2 regions of the Aeribacillus sp. FSL k6-2211 genome follow, and region 2 is predicted to be linked to the other one. Evidence: predicted binding sites of a transcription regulator. Region 2 holds the regulator's gene; the other holds the start of a gene.

Region 1 (9,391 bases), 180 kb from region 2:
GACAGATAACGTGTTTATTTTAGATGGAATCGTCACGATGAAAAGAGGCTCTGAACAGCATTTGCAATTAGTTCGGGAAGTGATGCAGCTTTCGGCAACGAAAGTCGTGGAGCATCCAGATATTTTCGTTCAGAGCTCCGAATATACTTTGGATGATTTCGACTACATTATTGAACTAAGACATCACCCTGATGAAGAAATTACGTATGACGTCGTAGAAAATAATCATCAGCCGTTTGGCCACTCAATTTATAATGGATTTGATTTTTAGAAAGGTGGGTACGTTTTGAGCGAGTTAGGTAACCATCTGAGACAAGCTAGGCTGGAAAAAAACATCTCACTCGATGACTTGCAGGAAATAACTAAAATTCAAAAGCGCTATTTAATCGGCATTGAGGAAGGAAACTACTCGATCATGCCGGGGAATTTTTATGTGCGTGCGTTTATTAAACAATACGCGGAAGCGGTTGACCTTGATCCGGATGTTTTATTTGAACAGTATAAAAATGAAATACCAAGTACATATGATGAGATACCTGAGAAATTGTCCCGCGTTCAAACGCATAAAGAGCTTCCAAAGCCGGCTTCCAAATTTTTAGAGCTGTTGCCGAAGCTTGCCGTCATCGCTGTTATTATTTTGGTGGCGATTATCGTTTGGGTGCTTTCCCAGCGTGGAAGCACAGATGAAGGCGTTCAGACGGAGGACGATACAAAATCCGTCAAAATAGAAACCTCTGGCGTGGAGCCTGAGAAAAAAGAGCAAAATAATATTGACGATGAAAAAGACCGTTCGGTTGAAGAAACAGATCAAGAGGAGAAAAAAGAAGAGAACGCCGAAAATGAAACGAAGCAAACATTGACGGTAAAAGAAGTAAGAGGGAAAGAAACCGTATATGAATTGTCCAATGCGGACAAATTGGTGATCGATATTTCAACCAATGGGAATTCGTGGATAGAAGTGAAGAACGGAAAAGGAAAATCGTTTTTTGCAGGAATGATGCGACAAAATGAGCAGAAAACGGTTGATGTAACAGCGGAAGAAGAAGCAAAAATCGTTGTAGGCGATGCTCGATTTACGACCATTCAAGTGAATGGAGAAGCCGTTTCTTATGAAACGGACCCGAATAAAATGGTTCGGCAGGATATTATCATTTTAAATAACAAGGATGAATAAGTCATCGTACGAGATGGCTTATTCTTTCTTACTTTATGCTAGTGGAGGTACAAAATGAATTTGCCTAATCGAATCACTGTATCAAGAATTATGCTAATTCCAATATTTATGATTGTGATGCTTGGCGATTTTAACTGGGGAAATTGGTCGGTCGGTGAAGTAGTTATTCCTGTCAATCATGTCGTTGGCGCCCTCATTTTTATTTTAGCTTCGACGACCGATTGGATTGATGGATATTATGCACGCAAGCTTGGACTTGTGACAAATTTAGGAAAGTTTTTAGATCCTCTTGCCGATAAATTGCTCGTTTCTTCTGCTCTCATCATATTGGTGGAAATAGGTGCTGCTCCGTCTTGGATTGTCATTCTGATCATCAGCCGTGAATTTGCCGTAACCGGATTGCGTTTAGTTCTGGCTGGGGAAGGAGAAGTCGTAGCAGCTAATATGCTCGGCAAAATAAAAACATGGACGCAGATTGTGGCTATTTCCGCTTTGCTTTTACATAATATACCTTTTGAATGGATTTCGTTTCCATTTGCAGACATTGCTTTGTGGGTTGCGCTCTTTTTTACCATTTTATCTGGATGGGACTATTTCATGAAAAATAAACACGCGTTTGTCAATTCGAAATAACCATGTGGAGGAAAATGTATGAATGTAAATGCTGAAATTATTGCTGTCGGTTCAGAACTGTTGCTTGGACAGATCGCCAACACAAACGCCCAATTTATATCAAGAAAGCTTGCCGAAATAGGTGTTAATGTTTTTTATCATACGGTCGTTGGAGACAATGCTGAGAGGCTCAAGCATGCGATCGAAACGGCAAAAAAACGGTCGAATTGCATCATTTTTACCGGCGGGCTCGGCCCGACAAAAGATGATTTGACGAAAGAAACGATTGCACGTATTTTGAATAAACGTCTCGTGATCGACGAGGCGGCGATGAAAAACATTGAGGATTTTTTTAAACGGACGAAACGGACAATGTCGGAAAACAATCGGAAACAAGCATTAGTTTTGGAAGGTTCTACTGTTTTGCCAAATCATTACGGAATGGCGCCAGGAATGGCGTTAGAGGCGAACGGAATTATATATTTGCTCATGCCGGGTGTTCCGAAAGAAATGAAGCCGATGTTTATCAACTACGGTGTGCCGTTTTTGCAATATCATTACGGGTTAAAAGAAAAAATCATCTCGCGTGTGCTTCGTTTCTTTGGCATCGGCGAATCTCAGCTTGAAACAGATATAGAGGATCTGATTGATCAGCAAACAAATCCGACCATCGCGCCGCTGGCAAAAGACGGCGAAGTAACATTGCGCCTGACAGCAAAACATGAAGATGAGTCGACTGCGCTGAAGCTGATTGACGAAACAGAAAAAAAGATTTTAAGCCGTGTTGGCCGATATTTTTATGGACACGGTGAAACTTCGATCCAAGAGCAGCTTATGAAGCTTCTAAAAGAAAAGCAATATACTATTTCGGCTGCAGAAAGTTTGACGGGCGGTCTTTTTTCCGAACAGCTGACCCATTTTCCAGGCGCTTCGAATATTGTGCTTGGAGGAATTGTCTGCTATACAAACGAAGTGAAGCAGCATGTTCTTGGCGTGTCGGAAGAAACGTTGAAAACAAAAGGAGCCGTTAGCTCTGAATGTGCGAAAGAAATGGCGGAAAATATAAAAAAATTGACCGGCAGCAATATCGGCATCAGCTTTACGGGAGTGGCAGGACCTGATCCTTCTGAAGGAAAAGAAGTTGGGACTGTCTATATCGGTATTCAAATCGACGATCGGCCGACGGCAGTCTTTGAGCTTCATCTTTCCGGTACTCGGGAAGGGATCAGGCACAGAACGGCAAATTATGGCTGCTACTATGTAATGAATGTAATAAAGGAAATGGAAAACCGGTTATGAGCGTCTTCATCCGGTTTTTTAATTTTTATATAATGAAAATTAAAAAACGAATAAATGTTCCCTTTTTTCTTGGCAAACAGGAAAAAACACGGTATATTTATTTTGAAGCTATCAATTTTTTAAGGAGGAAATTGTATTGAATCATGATCGTCAAGCTGCCTTGGAAATGGCGTTAAAACAGATTGAAAAACAATTCGGAAAAGGTTCGATAATGAAGCTTGGAGAACAGGCTGAGCGAAAAGTTTCAACAGTTCCAAGCGGATCGCTGGCATTGGATGCAGCTCTTGGCGTCGGCGGATATCCTCGAGGTCGGATTATTGAAATATATGGACCGGAAAGCTCCGGTAAAACGACAGTGGCCCTTCATGCCATTGCTGAAGTTCAAGCTCTAGGCGGGCAAGCAGCGTTCATCGATGCGGAACATGCGCTCGACCCTGTCTATGCGCAAAATTTAGGTGTTAATATTGATGAACTGCTTTTGTCGCAGCCCGATACCGGCGAGCAGGCTCTTGAGATTGCAGAAGCTCTCGTTCGCAGCGGTGCAGTCGACATCATTGTCATTGACTCGGTCGCAGCACTCGTCCCAAAAGCGGAAATTGAAGGCGAAATGGGCGATGCGCATGTCGGATTGCAGGCGCGTCTTATGTCACAAGCGCTTCGGAAGCTTTCAGGAGCCATTAGCAAGTCGAAAACCATTGCGATTTTTATTAATCAAATAAGGGAAAAAGTGGGCGTCATGTTCGGAAATCCCGAGACAACTCCAGGGGGACGCGCGCTGAAATTTTACTCATCTGTCCGCCTTGAAGTGCGCAGAGCTGAACAGCTGAAACAAGGAAATGATATGGTAGGAAACAAAACGAAAATTAAAGTTGTCAAAAACAAAGTAGCGCCTCCTTTTAGAACGGCAGAAGTTGATATCATGTACGGGGAAGGGATTTCAAAAGAAGGAGAAATCATCGACCTGGGAACGGAATTGGATATTATACAAAAAAGCGGTTCGTGGTATTCTTACCAAGAGGAGCGTTTAGGACAGGGAAGAGAAAATGCAAAGCAATTTTTGCGCGAAAATCCGGATATTCGCGATGCCATTCAGCAAGAAATTCGCAAGGCATATGGCCTTGAAACGAATGAACCTGTGCAAGAGGGGCAGGAAACGTTCGAGCTTTTGGATGAATAATGTACGCACATCTTAGCGTAAGGCTGGCGGAGTAGCCGGTCTTATTTTTTTGATCAAAAAAAGCCCCATCCTTTGTTCGACAAGATGAAAACTTGACAAGGGTTATTCCCACATTTAAAATGGATATGTATATTTTTTCATTTTTGCAATATATTTAACATATTTTTTTGGAAAATGTTATTGGGAGAGTAAATGTGTAATGCCGACACTTTCTTTGTGACAAGTTCATAGCAAGAGGAGGTGAAAGAATGGAACTCATTGAAATCATCTCCATTTTGCTTGGCCTAATCGTCGGTGCAGTTGTTGGTTATTTTGTTCGAAAATCCATTGCTGAAGCGAAAATAGCGGGTGCAAAAAACGCCGCGGAACAAATTCTTGAAGATGCTAAGCGTGAAGCTGAAGCAACGAAAAAAGAAGCGCTTCTGGAAGCAAAGGATGAAATTCATAAGCTTCGTTTGGAAGTAGAAAAAGAAATTCGCGAAAGAAGAAATGAACTTCAAAAACAAGAAAACCGTTTAATGCAAAAAGAGGAGAATCTCGATCGAAAAGATGAATCATTAGATAAGCGTGAGGCGATGCTAGATAAAAAAGAAGATTCTCTAAATGAAAGACAACAGCATATTGAAGAGATGGAAAGCAAAGTGGAAAAGATGGTGCAAGAAGGACAAATAGAGCTTGAACGCATTTCGGGTTTATCGCGTGAAGAGGCGAAACAAATCATCCTTGAACGAGTGGAAAAGGAACTTTCTCATGATATTGCTGTAATGGTGAAAGAAGCAGAAACAAAGGCGAAAGAAGAAGCAGACAAAAAAGCAAAGGCAATTCTTTCCCTTGCTATACAGCGCTGTGCAGCAGATCATGTGGCTGAAACGACCGTTTCTGTTGTGAATTTGCCAAATGACGAAATGAAAGGGAGAATTATCGGCAGAGAAGGAAGAAATATCCGCACTCTTGAAACGTTGACAGGGATCGACCTCATCATCGACGATACACCGGAAGCGGTTATTTTATCAGGATTTGATCCGATTCGCCGTGAAACAGCAAGAATTGCGCTTGACAAGCTTGTTCAAGACGGGCGCATTCATCCAGCGCGAATTGAAGAAATGGTGGAAAAATCGCGGCGGGAAGTGGACGAGCATATTAGGGAAATCGGAGAACAAACGACATTTGAAGTTGGCGTTCACGGTCTTCATCCGGATTTGATCAAAATTTTAGGCAGATTGAAATTTCGAACGAGCTATGGCCAGAACGTGCTGAAGCATTCAATAGAGGTTGCCTTTTTAACCGGATTGATGGCTGCCGAATTAGGTGAGGATCAAATCCTTGCAAGACGTGCAGGGCTTCTGCACGACATCGGAAAAGCCATTGACCACGAAGTAGAAGGAAGCCATGTTGAAATCGGCGTGGAGCTGGCAACGAAGTATAAAGAACACCCGGTTGTCATCAACAGCATTGCTTCCCATCATGGGGATGAAGAACCGACATCGGTAATTGCGGTTTTAGTTGCAGCGGCTGATGCTTTATCGGCAGCACGGCCGGGTGCCCGCAGTGAAACGCTTGAAAATTATATTCGCAGGCTTGAAAAATTGGAGGAAATTTCCGAGTCGTTTGAAGGTGTGGAAAAATCGTACGCCATTCAAGCAGGCCGCGAAGTTCGCATCATGGTAAAACCGGATGCAATAGATGATTTAGAAGCTCATCGATTAGCAAGAGATATTCGCAAGCGGATCGAAGAAGAGCTTGACTACCCTGGACATATTAAAGTGACCGTCATTAGGGAAACTCGTGCGGTTGAATATGCCAAATAAAGTGGTACATGAAAATGTGCCGCTTTATTTTTTTTTCAATTTATGCAAAACTATATAATAAACATTTAGAAAGGAATTCATCATGAAAGTTTTATTTGTAGGCGATGTGGTAGGAGCAAAAGGGAGAGAAATGGTTGAACAATATTTGCCGAAGCTGAAGAAAAAATATAATCCTGAAGTAACAATTGTCAATGGTGAAAATTCTGCACATGGCAAAGGAATAACTATGAAAATTTACCAGAAGCTTCTTTCATTGGGAGTTCAGGCAGTGACAATGGGCAACCATACTTGGGATAAAAAAGAAATTTTTGAATTTATCGATGAAGCAAAAGCGTTGGTTCGACCGGCTAACTTTCCTGAAGGCACACCAGGAAAAGGAATCGTGTACGTGGAAGCGGATGGAAAAGAGCTTGCAGTCATAAACCTCCAGGGAAGAACATTTTTGCCGGCAATCGATTGCCCTTTTCGGAAAGCGGATGAATTGATTCAAGAAGCGAAGAAAAGAACTCCATATATTTTTGTTGATTTTCATGCGGAAGCAACAAGCGAAAAACAAGCGATGGGCTGGTATTTGGATGGGAAAGTTTCCGCAGTGGTTGGCACTCATACACACGTTCAAACTGCCGATGAAAGAATTTTAGATAAAGGAACGGCATTTATTACCGATGTCGGGATGACAGGACCATATGACGGTATTTTAGGAGTTGACAGGGAAGCAGTATTAAAAAAATTTTTAACGAATCTCCCTGTTCGGTTTGAAATCAATGAAGGCAGAGGACAATTGAATGCCGTATTAGTGGAAATTGAGGAAGGAACCGGCAAAGCGAAATCGATCAAACGAATATTAATCAATGATGATCACGTTTATTTTGAATAAATTAAATCACTAGCGTTGCATTAATTTAATTCGAAAATTCTGAATTGAAAAAAGTCCATAAAAAAATCCTTTATAATGGATGGTACAGGTGGTCCCTGTCCAAATCCAATATAAAGGATGAAGCCTATGGACAAGGATACACTATTTTCTTCATTTGGTAAATGGGTCACTCCTCTCAATTCTGTTAAATTTACACAAAGAATTGAAGAGATGAAACAAGATAAATATACGAAAAAATTAACCACAAAAGCGTATTTACTTTTGTTTTTGCATGCTCAACTTCAACAACGAGAAGGACTGCGCGCCATCGCCGATGATGCGTTACTGGATGATTTTCAGCGAGAATTAGGATTGACATCTATTAGTGCTTCACAACTTTCTCGAAAACATCGCCAAGTAAAACCCGAATTGCTCGCAGAAATCTTTCTGGATTTAGTGAATCAAATCCGCCAGATGTCCACGAATTCCTCCAGTCAGGTGAGTGGCTTAAAAATCGTGGATTCTACGACCATTTCACTGAATCTGAAAAAATATCAATGGGCTACGTTTCGCAAAACGAAGTCGGGAATTAAGGTTCATTTACGACTGGTGTTTGTCAATGAAGATACGGTTTATCCGGAAAAAATGGTCATGACCCCAGCAGGGAACAATGATCGAACACAAATGGAACAACTGATCGACGAAACAGATGCCATGTACGTGTTTGATCGTGGTTATGTAGACTACGAAAAGTTCGATTATTACTGTGATAAAGGCCTCTTTTTCGCCTCCCGTCTGAAAAAGAATGCCTATGTTCGATTTCTTGAATCGTTCTCTGTCCCATCCAATTCCTCTATTTTATCTGATTCGATGATGGTCATTGGGACACCACAAAAACGAACGGAAAATGTGTTTCGATTAATCGAAACATTCGATTCGGACGGGAATCGAATTCGAATCATTACGAACCGATTCGACCTAGATCCAGAAGAACTTGGTGATATCTATCGTTCTCGATGGGCCATTGAACTATTTTTTAAGTGGATTAAGCAACGTTTAACACTCAAACATCTTTATGGAACGAGTCCAGAAGCTGTAGAAAATCAGGTTTACTTAGCTCTGATTTCTTACTGTTTACTCATTCTTATTCAACTTGAAATGAAATCGAAACATTCTCTCACCCAGATTTATCGTTGGCTTCGCGTTTTTCTTTGGAAACCAAGTACCGTGTGGGTGGAACGAATTCAACGGGAATGAGTTGAAAAAAGTCGGCGAAGCGCAGTAGCCATGTAACAATAAAACAAATACATTTATTACCAAATGGATAGTGATCACCTTTAGTTGGTTACTGCCTTGTTTTTCGTTTATCATAAAATATTTTATTCAGAAAATTCTGCATAAAATGTTTTTATTTTTTATGCAACGCTACTGAAATTAAATAAAAAAAACTGTAGTTGAGCAATTTTCATTACAATAATTACCATGTAAAAAGAGACAAACGGAGTACCCCTTATGCCACATGAAGCTGTTTTTTAACGACATCAATGGGAATATCTTGTTTCGCTGCATCGTAAATAAACTCCACGAGGCTATGTCCTTTCTTCTTTCGAAGGAAGTCAAGCCCGGTAGAGAAATCGCTGTTGGATTCGACCATACTGTACACATAAGCGAGTTGCACCAAGATCCAATACCGTTTCACCGCCCGACGTTGACGAACGCGGTACCCATCGAGCTTCAGCTGGTCTTTCGCTTGTCGAAAAAAGCATTCGATCGACCAACGCTGGGCATAGTAGCGCAAGATCTCTTCATCGCTTAGCTCCCGGTCGGTGCTCAAGACGCAGTGAAGATGTTCAGGTGTCATCGGCTGATCGGCTTTCCAAGCCAACAACACAACGGCATCATCGAGACCTTTCAGCGCTCCCTCGTAGCGATACACGCGATAACGCTCTTCTCCCACCGTGACGAGATGGGTGTCGTTCGGTTCGATATAGCGGGCAAACTGTTTGGCTTGGATGGCGATGCCTTTTGGATAAAGAACCCGATTCGTCTTGAGCATCGCAATGACGTGGAATCCTTTTTTCAGGCAGGCTTCCACGAGTGTTTTCGATGGGTACCAAGAATCCATCAGCACATAAACAGAACCGTGCACATCCAAAGAAGAAAGCATCTCGATGGCCCATTGACCCTTGCTTTTCCCATCCGCCTTGTCGTAGAGGCGAAACGCAAAGGGAAAGGCTTGCGTCATCGTATGAACCATGAGCCAGACGAGAGAGTGTCCCCAAATCGACTTTTTGTCCGCGTGAGAATAATGCCAATTACACCCTTCAATAGCGTGTTTCGCCTGTGACGAAGGCTTCGTTTTTCGGCAGATCGTATCATCGATCGAAACAAAAATGGGGTGATTCTTTCGCTTGGCCGTTCGTTCCACATGACGAAGCATCCACTGCTGGAGTTTGCGAAGCAAG
Region 2 (9,391 bases):
AAAGGTAAAGATTGATCCCAATTTTCTGGCAATTCACCATTGATTGCTGCCTTTAACTCTTTTGCAAGTTCAGGATATTCTTTCTCATACTTTTCAAACAAATTATTCCATTCAATTTCTTTCTGCTTTCCACGTTCTTTTACATTTTTCTCAAAATGCTCATAAACTTCTGCTGGAACATAGAAATCTTCTTCAAATGTCCATGCATAGGCTTCTTTTGTCAATTTTGCCTCTTCTGGACCTAACGGCGAACCATGAACGGAAGAAGTGCCTGCTTTATTCGGCGAACCATATCCGATTGTTGTTTTTACTTCAATTAATGTCGGTCGTTGTTCATCCAATTTGGCTTCTTCAATGGCTTTCGAAATCTCTTCAATGTTGTTGCCGTCCTCAACGCGCAGCACTTGCCAGCCCATAGATTTAAAGCGCTCTTCTACATTTTCTGAGAATGATTTATTTAAATCCCCATCTAGGGAAATATCATTCGAATCATAAAGAACAATTAATCGTCCAAGCTTCAAGTGACCAGCTAAGGAAGCTGCTTCAGAGGAAATCCCTTCCATTAAGTCACCGTCACCGCATATGACGTATGTGTAATGATCAACAATATTGTATCCTTCTTTATTGTATGTAGCTGCTAAATGACGTTCTGCCATCGCCATTCCAACGGCCATTGCTATTCCTTGGCCTAATGGTCCAGTTGTTGCGTCAACGCCAGGTGTATGTCCGTATTCAGGATGTCCAGGTGTTTTGCTTCCCCATTGACGAAACGATTTAATATCATCCATGGAAAGATCATAACCCGATAAATGAAGCAAGCTGTAAAGCAGCATCGAACCATGTCCGGCAGATAAAACAAAGCGATCTCGATTAAACCAATTAGGGTTTTCAGGGTTAATGTTCATAAATTTCGTCCACAGCGCATAAGCCATTGGTGCGGCGCCCATTGGCATTCCAGGATGTCCGGAATTCGCCTTTTCAATCGCGTCAATGGATAATGTTCGAATCGTCATGATGGATAAATCTTGAATGGAATGAGTCACCATTATCATCCTCTCATCTGTATTTTCAGTTTATAATCTTATCTTTATTGTTGCAATAAGGCAACACCCATCCGTTAATGCAGCCTTTTATTTTTAAATTTTTTCAATTTTTCCGGTGTAACATCATTACCTTTCGGATCAATCACTGTAACATTTTTTAAGGTGTTTTGAAAATCCCGACGAAACGACTCTAAATATTCCTGCCTTAATTGCTGCTGCTCTAGCTTTTCCTCTTGCGTCAATCCTTCTGACTTAGACTTTTTAGATAGTTCATTAATACGGTTAAGTTTTTCTTTTGAAATCATAAGCTGAACCCCTTGTATATTTTTGCCGCGCTCTTTTATCATACTAAATGCAACCACTAATGACAACAATTATTGCTATGATTCGCCTTTTTCTGACAAAAATTGTTGATATCTGCGATGAACAGTAGCTTTTGAAACATCATAGCCGAATCCTCTTAATGTTGCCGCTATTTCTGAAAATGTCAGGCCGTTTTTCCGCAATCGGTCAATCTCCTCGATCGGAACTTCTTTTCGCTCTCTTTTATAGGAAGAATTTCTATTCTTTAAATTTTTTTCAGGCCTGTACCCATTTTGTATAGCTCTCAACATTCCCCGCTTTATTTTCAAATTATGAATTTTTCGTTGATATTCTTCCACAATTCCTATAATTTCAAGCACCATCGTGTCTGATTCAGACAGTTCCATCTCCCCGCGATGGGCAGCGGTGAAAATTTTCACGCCTTGTTTCAAAATGGAATGGACAATGGCGATTTTGGCATTTCCTCTGCCAATTCTTGTTTCATCCTGTATTAATACCGCTTCAATTTCTTTCTCCTCAATCAATTCCAGCAGTTGAAAAACCCCTTCACGATCAACATCATACCCGCTCGCTTTTTCTTCTATCACTTCAACAACTTCCATACCGTTTTCAGCTGCGAGCTTTAACAGCTCGTCTTTTTGTCTTTTCAAAGATGTTTCCTGCTCTGCCTTTTCAGTGCTGACTCTTGCATAAACGACTGCTCTCATGTTAAATGCTCCTTGCGGTTATTCTTTGTTTGCCAAATATTCAGCATTGTAGTATTTATTTTTTTCAATCGGAATGACGATTGTTTCCCCCGGTTTTACAACAAGGCTTTGGAGATTGTTTCGCTCCTGAACCCATTTTACAAACTCTGAATGAGACATATTGTCATATTCTTTATATTCATCAGCGATTTTCCACAAACTGTCCCCTTCCTTCACTTGAACCTCCATATAATGATCGAGCTCTTCCCTTTCTCCAGTATACGAAATCGCCAAAACTGCCGCCATGATGACAAGGAAAAAAGAAACGATGTAAGACCATGATAATTTATCCATTAAGAACCGCCCCCTGAAACAGAATATTTGTTCGGTTTTTGTTTTTAAGTATAAAAGGGAACACATGTTTCTGTCAAGCAAATATTCGAACTTACGTTTGCTTTTTTGGAAAAATCATGCTATAATCGACACAAATTGATATGACTGAGGTGCTTGACATGTCAACAAAATTATCTAAGAGACAACAAGATATTTTGAACTTCATTAAGGAGGAAGTAAAAAAGAAAGGATACCCTCCCTCTGTAAGAGAAATCGGCGAAGCGGTCGGTCTTGCCTCCAGTTCAACTGTTCACGGGCATTTAGCAAAGCTTGAGAGCAAAGGACTGATTAGAAGAGACCCCACAAAGCCGAGAGCCATTGAAATTTTGGACGATGATGGCAGCCACCTTCTAACAAACAATGTGATCAACGTGCCGGTCATCGGAAAAGTGACGGCTGGTATTCCGATCACTGCCGTTGAAAACATCGAAGAATATTTTCCGCTTCCGAATCATATTGCATCAGGTGATGATCAACTTTTCATGCTTGAAGTAGTCGGAGAAAGCATGATCGAAGCAGGCATTCTGGACGGAGATTTAGTTATTGTCAGACAACAGCAAACAGCCAATAACGGCGACATCGTTGTCGCGCTCACAGACGACAATGAAGCGACCGTAAAAAGGTTTTTCAAAGAAAAAGACTTTATACGGCTTCAGCCGGAAAACCCAACAATGGAACCGATTATTTTAAAAAATGTGACAATACTCGGAAAAGTGATCGGGCTATACCGTTCCATACACTGAATATTCGATGTCTCAAAACAGGTGAGGCATCCTTTTTCTTTTTATAAAATTTTCAACATTCCCTCTCTTAGCGATGTTAAATTTTTAAAAATGTTTTCTAATCAATATGTATGCAGACAAGCTAGATTCAATGAAACAAATTTCAGGCGCCTTCTCCGTGCCTGCATGCAAAGCTATTATGCAACAATTCTCAACAGTCATTGTTTTTTGATTTATTTTGTTGTAGAATTTTTTATTGTAGATTTCGCTTCCTTAGCCAGTGCCGGGATGATTTACTGAATTGTTTGAATTCTTCTAACTGCTTAAATTTTAGGTATAGGAGAGGTGCTATGAATCAATTACTTATGAAACAAAGTGAACTGGAAAATGCAAAGCAATATGTCAATGAAGTATTTCAATCCGTGCAAGAAAAAAATCCGAATGAGCCTGAGTTTCTTCAAGCTGTAAAAGAAATATTTGACTCGCTTGTGCCTGTATTTGCTCAACATCCTACATATATAAAGCACGGAATACTTGAAAGAATTGTTGAGCCGGAAAGATTGATCATTTTTCGCGTTCCATGGGTGGATGACGAAGGAAAAGTGCGTGTAAACCGCGGATTTAGAGTGCAATATAATAGTGCAATTGGGCCATATAAAGGAGGCTTGCGCTTTCACCCGACCGTCAACGCCAGCATTATTAAATTTTTAGGATTTGAACAAATCTTCAAAAATTCATTGACTGGGCAGCCGATCGGCGGAGGAAAAGGCGGATCTGATTTTGATCCGAAAGGTAAATCAGATGGGGAAATTATGAGATTTACACAAAGCTTTATGACAGAGCTTTACAAACATATTGGACCAGATATTGACGTTCCTGCCGGTGATATTGGAGTTGGCGCAAGAGAGATCGGATACTTGTTTGGCCAATATAAAAGAATACGCGGCGGATTTGAAGCTGGGGTGTTAACCGGAAAAGGCATTGGGTACGGCGGAAGCTTAGCGAGAACCGAAGCGACAGGTTATGGAACTGTTTATTTTGTTGAAGAAATGCTTAATGACCATGGATTAAGCTTCAAAGGAAGCACAGTTGTTGTCTCTGGTTCTGGGAACGTTGCCATATATGCGATTGAAAAAGCAACACAATTAGGTGCAAAAGTTGTCGCATGCAGCGACTCTGATGGCTACATTTTTGATAAAAATGGAATTAATCTTGAAACGGTTAGAAGGTTAAAAGAAGTTGAAAGAAAAAGAATTAAAGAATATGTAAATGAACATCCTCATGCAGAATATTATGAAGGCTGTTCCGGAATTTGGTCCATTCCATGCGATATTGCCCTCCCATGCGCTACTCAAAATGAAATCGATAAAAAAGCAGCTGAACTCCTTGTTTCCAACGGACTCAAAGCTGTTGGAGAAGGCGCCAACATGCCGTCTACATTAGAAGCGATCGACGTGTTTTTATCAAACAATATTCTTTTTGGACCTGCAAAAGCTGCTAACGCAGGCGGAGTTGCTGTTTCAGCATTAGAAATGGCTCAAAACAGCGCAAGATTGTCTTGGAGCTTTGAAGATGTCGACGCAAAATTACGTGATATCATGAAGAACATTTACCGAAATTGCGTCAACGCTGCAAATGAATACGGCTGCTCCGGAAATCTTGTCGTCGGCGCTAACATTGCAGGATTTAAAAAAGTCGCTGATGCAATGGTAGAACAAGGAGTCATTTAAAAGATAGAAAAATGGTCATTTCCATCATTTATTCTTTATAGTGAGTAAACATATATGATAATCGCTAAAGCTTTACCTAACCTGCTTTGGCGATTCATCATGCTCACTATAATACCCCATCTTAACTTGAGTGAATAGAAATTGACATCACACCGATCCAAATTCACTCTTCTTTATTTCCACGATTGGATCAAATTTTTCTCTATCAGTGTATCCCATTCAATGAGAGAATTGAAGTTTTATGTCAGATTATCTTACATATTTTTTTACGCTGATGCCTGGACTGATTGTCTCTTGCTTTTTAATTAAAAAAGACAGATTGCGCTGATGTTCGTTTTTCTGCTTCTTCTCTTCTTTACTCTCAATATTTTGTATCATTAAGTATAAAATTTATAGAAACAAAGTAACTGCTATTAAAATTGATTTTTCCAATTAAAACATTTTATTATTGATGTGGTTGCCCCTTTTATCCAGCGCCAACAACCTTCAGCACAAATACTTGTTCATCTAAAAAACACCGAATACGACCCGCCCTTCCTCCAAATGAAACGGCGGTATTTTCACTGACTGACTTTGGATAAGACGATTCGTTGACGATGTACTACCGACTTTACATGCATCACGTAAAAATGCTAAACTGAACGCAGACAAAATCGACATGCGCCCTAACCGAAAATACAGATCTTTTGCAACGCAAACATATTTCTGGAAGTCATTCGGGGGGGGGAACAAAATGATTTATCATTTAGCAGGAAAACTTGCAATATTGATCATTAAAATTTTTAGTTTGCTAGAAGTCAAAGGCAAGCAGCATATTCCGGCAGACCATCGTTTTATTGTTACATGCTCTCATCGCAGCTGGGTAGATGTAGTCTTGCTCGCCGCAGCACTTTTTCCAATTCATGTCCATTATATGGCCAAAAAAGAATTGTTTCAGAACACGCTCATAGGTTGGTTTTTGAAAAAGATGCATGCTTTTCCAGTTAATCGTGAAAATCCTGGACCGAGCGCACTAAAAATTCCTTTGAAACTGTTAAAAGAAAATAAAGTTGTTGGAATTTTCCCGAGCGGCACAAGAACAGACGAGGAAGTTCCTTTAAAAAGAGGCGCGGTTACAATTGCGATGAAAGCCGGCGTTCCCATATTGCCTGCAACCTATCATGGTCCAAAAAGTTTAAAAGATTTTTTTGCCGGGAAAAAAGCTGTCGTTGCATTTGGCGAACCAATCTATTTAGAGAAAAATGCAAATCAAATTGATGATGCGCTTCAACAGCTTGAACATAAGCTGAAAGCTCTTGAAAAAAGCATAAACGACTAAACATTGACGTTTCTGATCAGCTTGTCATTTTTAGACAAACTGATCAGAAAGCTAAAGGCGAAGTAAAGTTCTGATATTTTCATTTATCGATCTAGTTCGATCCACTTATTTGTCTTCAAAGGCGGTTTGTACGCACGAAGTTTATCTATTAATATAGAGGGATTGTCTGCAAAAATCATAAACTGTTTATGCGTTTCAGGCATGAAGCCTCCCTCTACCGCATTCTCAATCATCTGTTTTACCGGCGTGTAATAGTCATCGATATTTAACAACGCCACAGGCTTTTCATGAATCCCAAGCTGCCCCCAGCTAACCGCTTCAAATATTTCCTCAAAAGTACCATAGCCTCCGGGAAGAGCAATGAACGCATCTGAAAGCTCTCCCATTTTTGCTTTCCGCTCATGCATATCATTTACTTCATAAAGCTGAGTGAGATGCTTGTGGACAACCTCTCCTTGAAATAAATTCGTCGGCATAACGCCCAATACGGTGCCTCCTAACTCTAATACGGTGTTTGCAATCACTCCCATCAGACCAATGCTGGAGCCTCCATATACGAGCTCAAGCCTGTTTTTTACCAATTCTTCTCCTAGTTTGATAGCTGCTTCTTTATACTTAGGATTTGTTCCCGGATTCGATCCTGCAAAAACACAAACACGTCTCATATTACCACTCCTGCTTCTTCTCTAAACGTTCTGACGAATGAGAAAGTCCTATTAAAAGCTGTGAATGGGATATTTCCATCACAGCTTTTTTGCAAAATTATTGAAAAATCTGACTGATTTTCTCTATTTCTTCCTTTGTTAACTGGACATCTAACGTTTTTAAATTGTCAAGTACCTGTTCCGGCTTCTTCGCACCAGGGATGATCGCATCGATGGAATCGACCGTTAAATACCATGCTAGCACAACGTGAGCAATTTCAGCATTTTTCGCTTCTGCGATTGGACGCAATTGCTCGACTTTTTCGAGATTACGCGCAAATGCTTCCCCTTGAAACAAAGGATTTTGTGCACGTGAATCATTGAACTTCTCATCTTTCGAATATTTTCCGCTTAATAGACCTGAGGCAAGTGGAAAATATGGTATAAACGATATTCCATTTTCCGCCGTGTAAGGAAGCAAATCTTTTTCTGCTTGTCGTTTAAATAAGTTATATTCGGACTGAATTACATCGACATACCCATCTTTGTTCGCTTCTTTTAATTGTTCGAGCGAGAAGTTCGACACACCGATCGCACGAATTTTCCCTTCATCCTTAAGCTTCTTCAATTCACCGACAGCTTCATCCTTCGGTGTCGTTTCGTCCGGAAAATGAATGTAATATAAATCTATGTAATCCGTTTTTAAGCGTTTCAGGCTGCCCTCGACCGACTCGCGAAGGAAATCGGGAGAGTTATCAAGAACAACTTTTCCGTCTACAAATTTGTGAGCACCTTTAGTAGCAATGACTACTTCATCACGACGGCCAAACTCCTTGACGACTTCACCGATAATTTCTTCCGAACGCTCAGGACCGTAATAAAATGCCGTATCCAAAAAATTTATTCCATGATCCAAAGCTGTACGAACGATTTCTTTCCCAGTTTCATCGTCAAGGTTTGGAAAAATGTTGTGCCCGCCAACAGCATTTGTTCCAAGCCCGATTGGGTTCACATATATATCGGTCTTGCCTAATCTAGTCTTTTTTGTCACAATATTTCAACTCCTTTCATTTACATTATAACAAATTCTATCAGAAAAATCAGTTTTTTAACTAATAAGCTATTAAATATTATTATGGCTTTATAAATGAAATTATGAAAGGATTCTTTTATTCATTTTCAAGCAGCAGTTGCTCGACTGTTTATTGTTTGTTCCATTATGTTCAAATTCTTGAGGTTGTCTAAAGCATCATAAAAATATCTTAAGCGATTGCAGCCTGCTGCAATAACAAAATATAGAGGCTCCCAAAAGTAGGGTTAACTGACTTTTGGGAGCATTATTTTAGAGACTTATCGGACATACAATTTTTTTCAATCTTTTTATATCCTTCAGAAGTCTTATGAAGGACTTTTCTTTTGCTCTCTTTCTTCATTAGGTTCTTCAAAAGTTTTATGACGGACATTCAGCACATACAATCGCTTCTTGTTGGACTTCATTGCCTCTATAAAGAACATTTATAAATTTTATTTCATTATTTTTGTCCTTCACAGTTGTATTTCTCAAAATCTTTCATTTTAGGAACTCATCGGACAGCCCCACTGTTTGCTTGAAAGCAATTCCGTCCTTTACTTTCAATCTTTTTATTTAGAAGGATATTCTTTTTTTCGGCAATTATATCAATTAATTAAAACAGAATAAAGCATTACTGAAAAATTGCAAATTAATGCCTCTGTCAAAACATTTATTTTGCGAATACTTATCTTGATTTCATAAAATCCACCGAACGCTCACGATTTTCTATTGTAAATCTTGTGGAATTCGGCAGCTCTGTTAATATATTTGATGCACAAGGTTCAAAGTTGATAAACATTTTTTCAAATATAAGAACTCCCGCACTTTGACGAAACTTTTTGCATTACGGATCATTTTTGATCCGCTTTGCGTGGAATTAAGCAGCTCTTTTGATATATGATGTACGAGCCTTGAAAATGACAAACATTTACAAATGGAAGAGCACGCCCAATTTCCTTCCGCATTTTGTTATAAACATTTTGGAATGACGGCCAATTGATTGCTGGAAACATTTTGATCCAATTTACTTGCTTTTATTGGTATCTTTCACAGCTTATTTTTGATAAAGCTGCCGGTACCAATTGGATGCTGCCTGAACTTCTGATAAAGTCAGCTCATGTCCTCCGTTTTCCCAATGCAAGTGCACATTTGCGTTGTTATTTTCTAAAAATGTTTTAAGCTCTATTGATTCTTCAGGAGAGCAAATTTGATCACGCTTTCCAGCTGCAATAAAAATGTTTTTTCCTGATAGATCCGGCAGATCCATCCCTCTTCTCGGCACCATCGGATGATGCAAGATGGCTCCATTTAGCGCATCCCGAAAATGGAATAAAAGGCTGGCTGCTATATTTGCTCCGTTGGAATAACCGATTGCGATTACAGAATTTCGATCAAATCGATATGTTTGCGCTGCTTCATCTAAAAACGAGTTTAATTCCTTTGTACGGAAAACAAGATC

Evidence for each region. The regulator LexA, encoded in region 2, represses DNA repair genes until DNA is damaged. The targets are predictions, from matches to a motif close to CGAACATATGTTCG.
Region 1: a site for LexA is predicted at 3,133-3,146, ahead of recA (recombinase RecA). Genes of this name have one in related genera too.

The regions. Positions count from the first base shown of each region.
Region 1 is NZ_CP150190.1:2,265,819-2,275,209, reverse strand. It holds gene NSU19_RS10880 (YmfK family protein) at 1-271, shown strand, start outside; gene NSU19_RS10875 (RodZ domain-containing protein) at 287-1,174, shown strand; gene pgsA (CDP-diacylglycerol--glycerol-3-phosphate 3-phosphatidyltransferase) at 1,229-1,807, shown strand; gene NSU19_RS10865 (competence/damage-inducible protein A) at 1,826-3,085, shown strand; gene recA (recombinase RecA) at 3,252-4,262, shown strand; gene rny (ribonuclease Y) at 4,511-6,070, shown strand; gene NSU19_RS10850 (TIGR00282 family metallophosphoesterase) at 6,153-6,947, shown strand; gene NSU19_RS10845 (IS4 family transposase) at 7,074-8,183, shown strand; gene NSU19_RS10840 (IS701 family transposase) at 8,437-9,391, opposite strand, start outside.
Region 2 is NZ_CP150190.1:2,081,144-2,090,534, forward strand. It holds gene tkt (transketolase) at 1-1,043, opposite strand, end outside; gene NSU19_RS10055 (DUF896 domain-containing protein) at 1,118-1,348, opposite strand; gene NSU19_RS10060 (recombinase family protein) at 1,424-2,074, opposite strand; gene yneA (cell division suppressor protein YneA) at 2,093-2,407, opposite strand; gene lexA (transcriptional repressor LexA) at 2,566-3,189, shown strand; gene gdhA (NADP-specific glutamate dehydrogenase) at 3,519-4,898, shown strand; gene NSU19_RS10080 (lysophospholipid acyltransferase family protein) at 5,632-6,216, shown strand; gene NSU19_RS10085 (TIGR00730 family Rossman fold protein) at 6,300-6,881, opposite strand; gene NSU19_RS10090 (aldo/keto reductase) at 6,979-7,911, opposite strand; gene NSU19_RS10095 (alpha/beta hydrolase) at 8,987-9,391, opposite strand, start outside.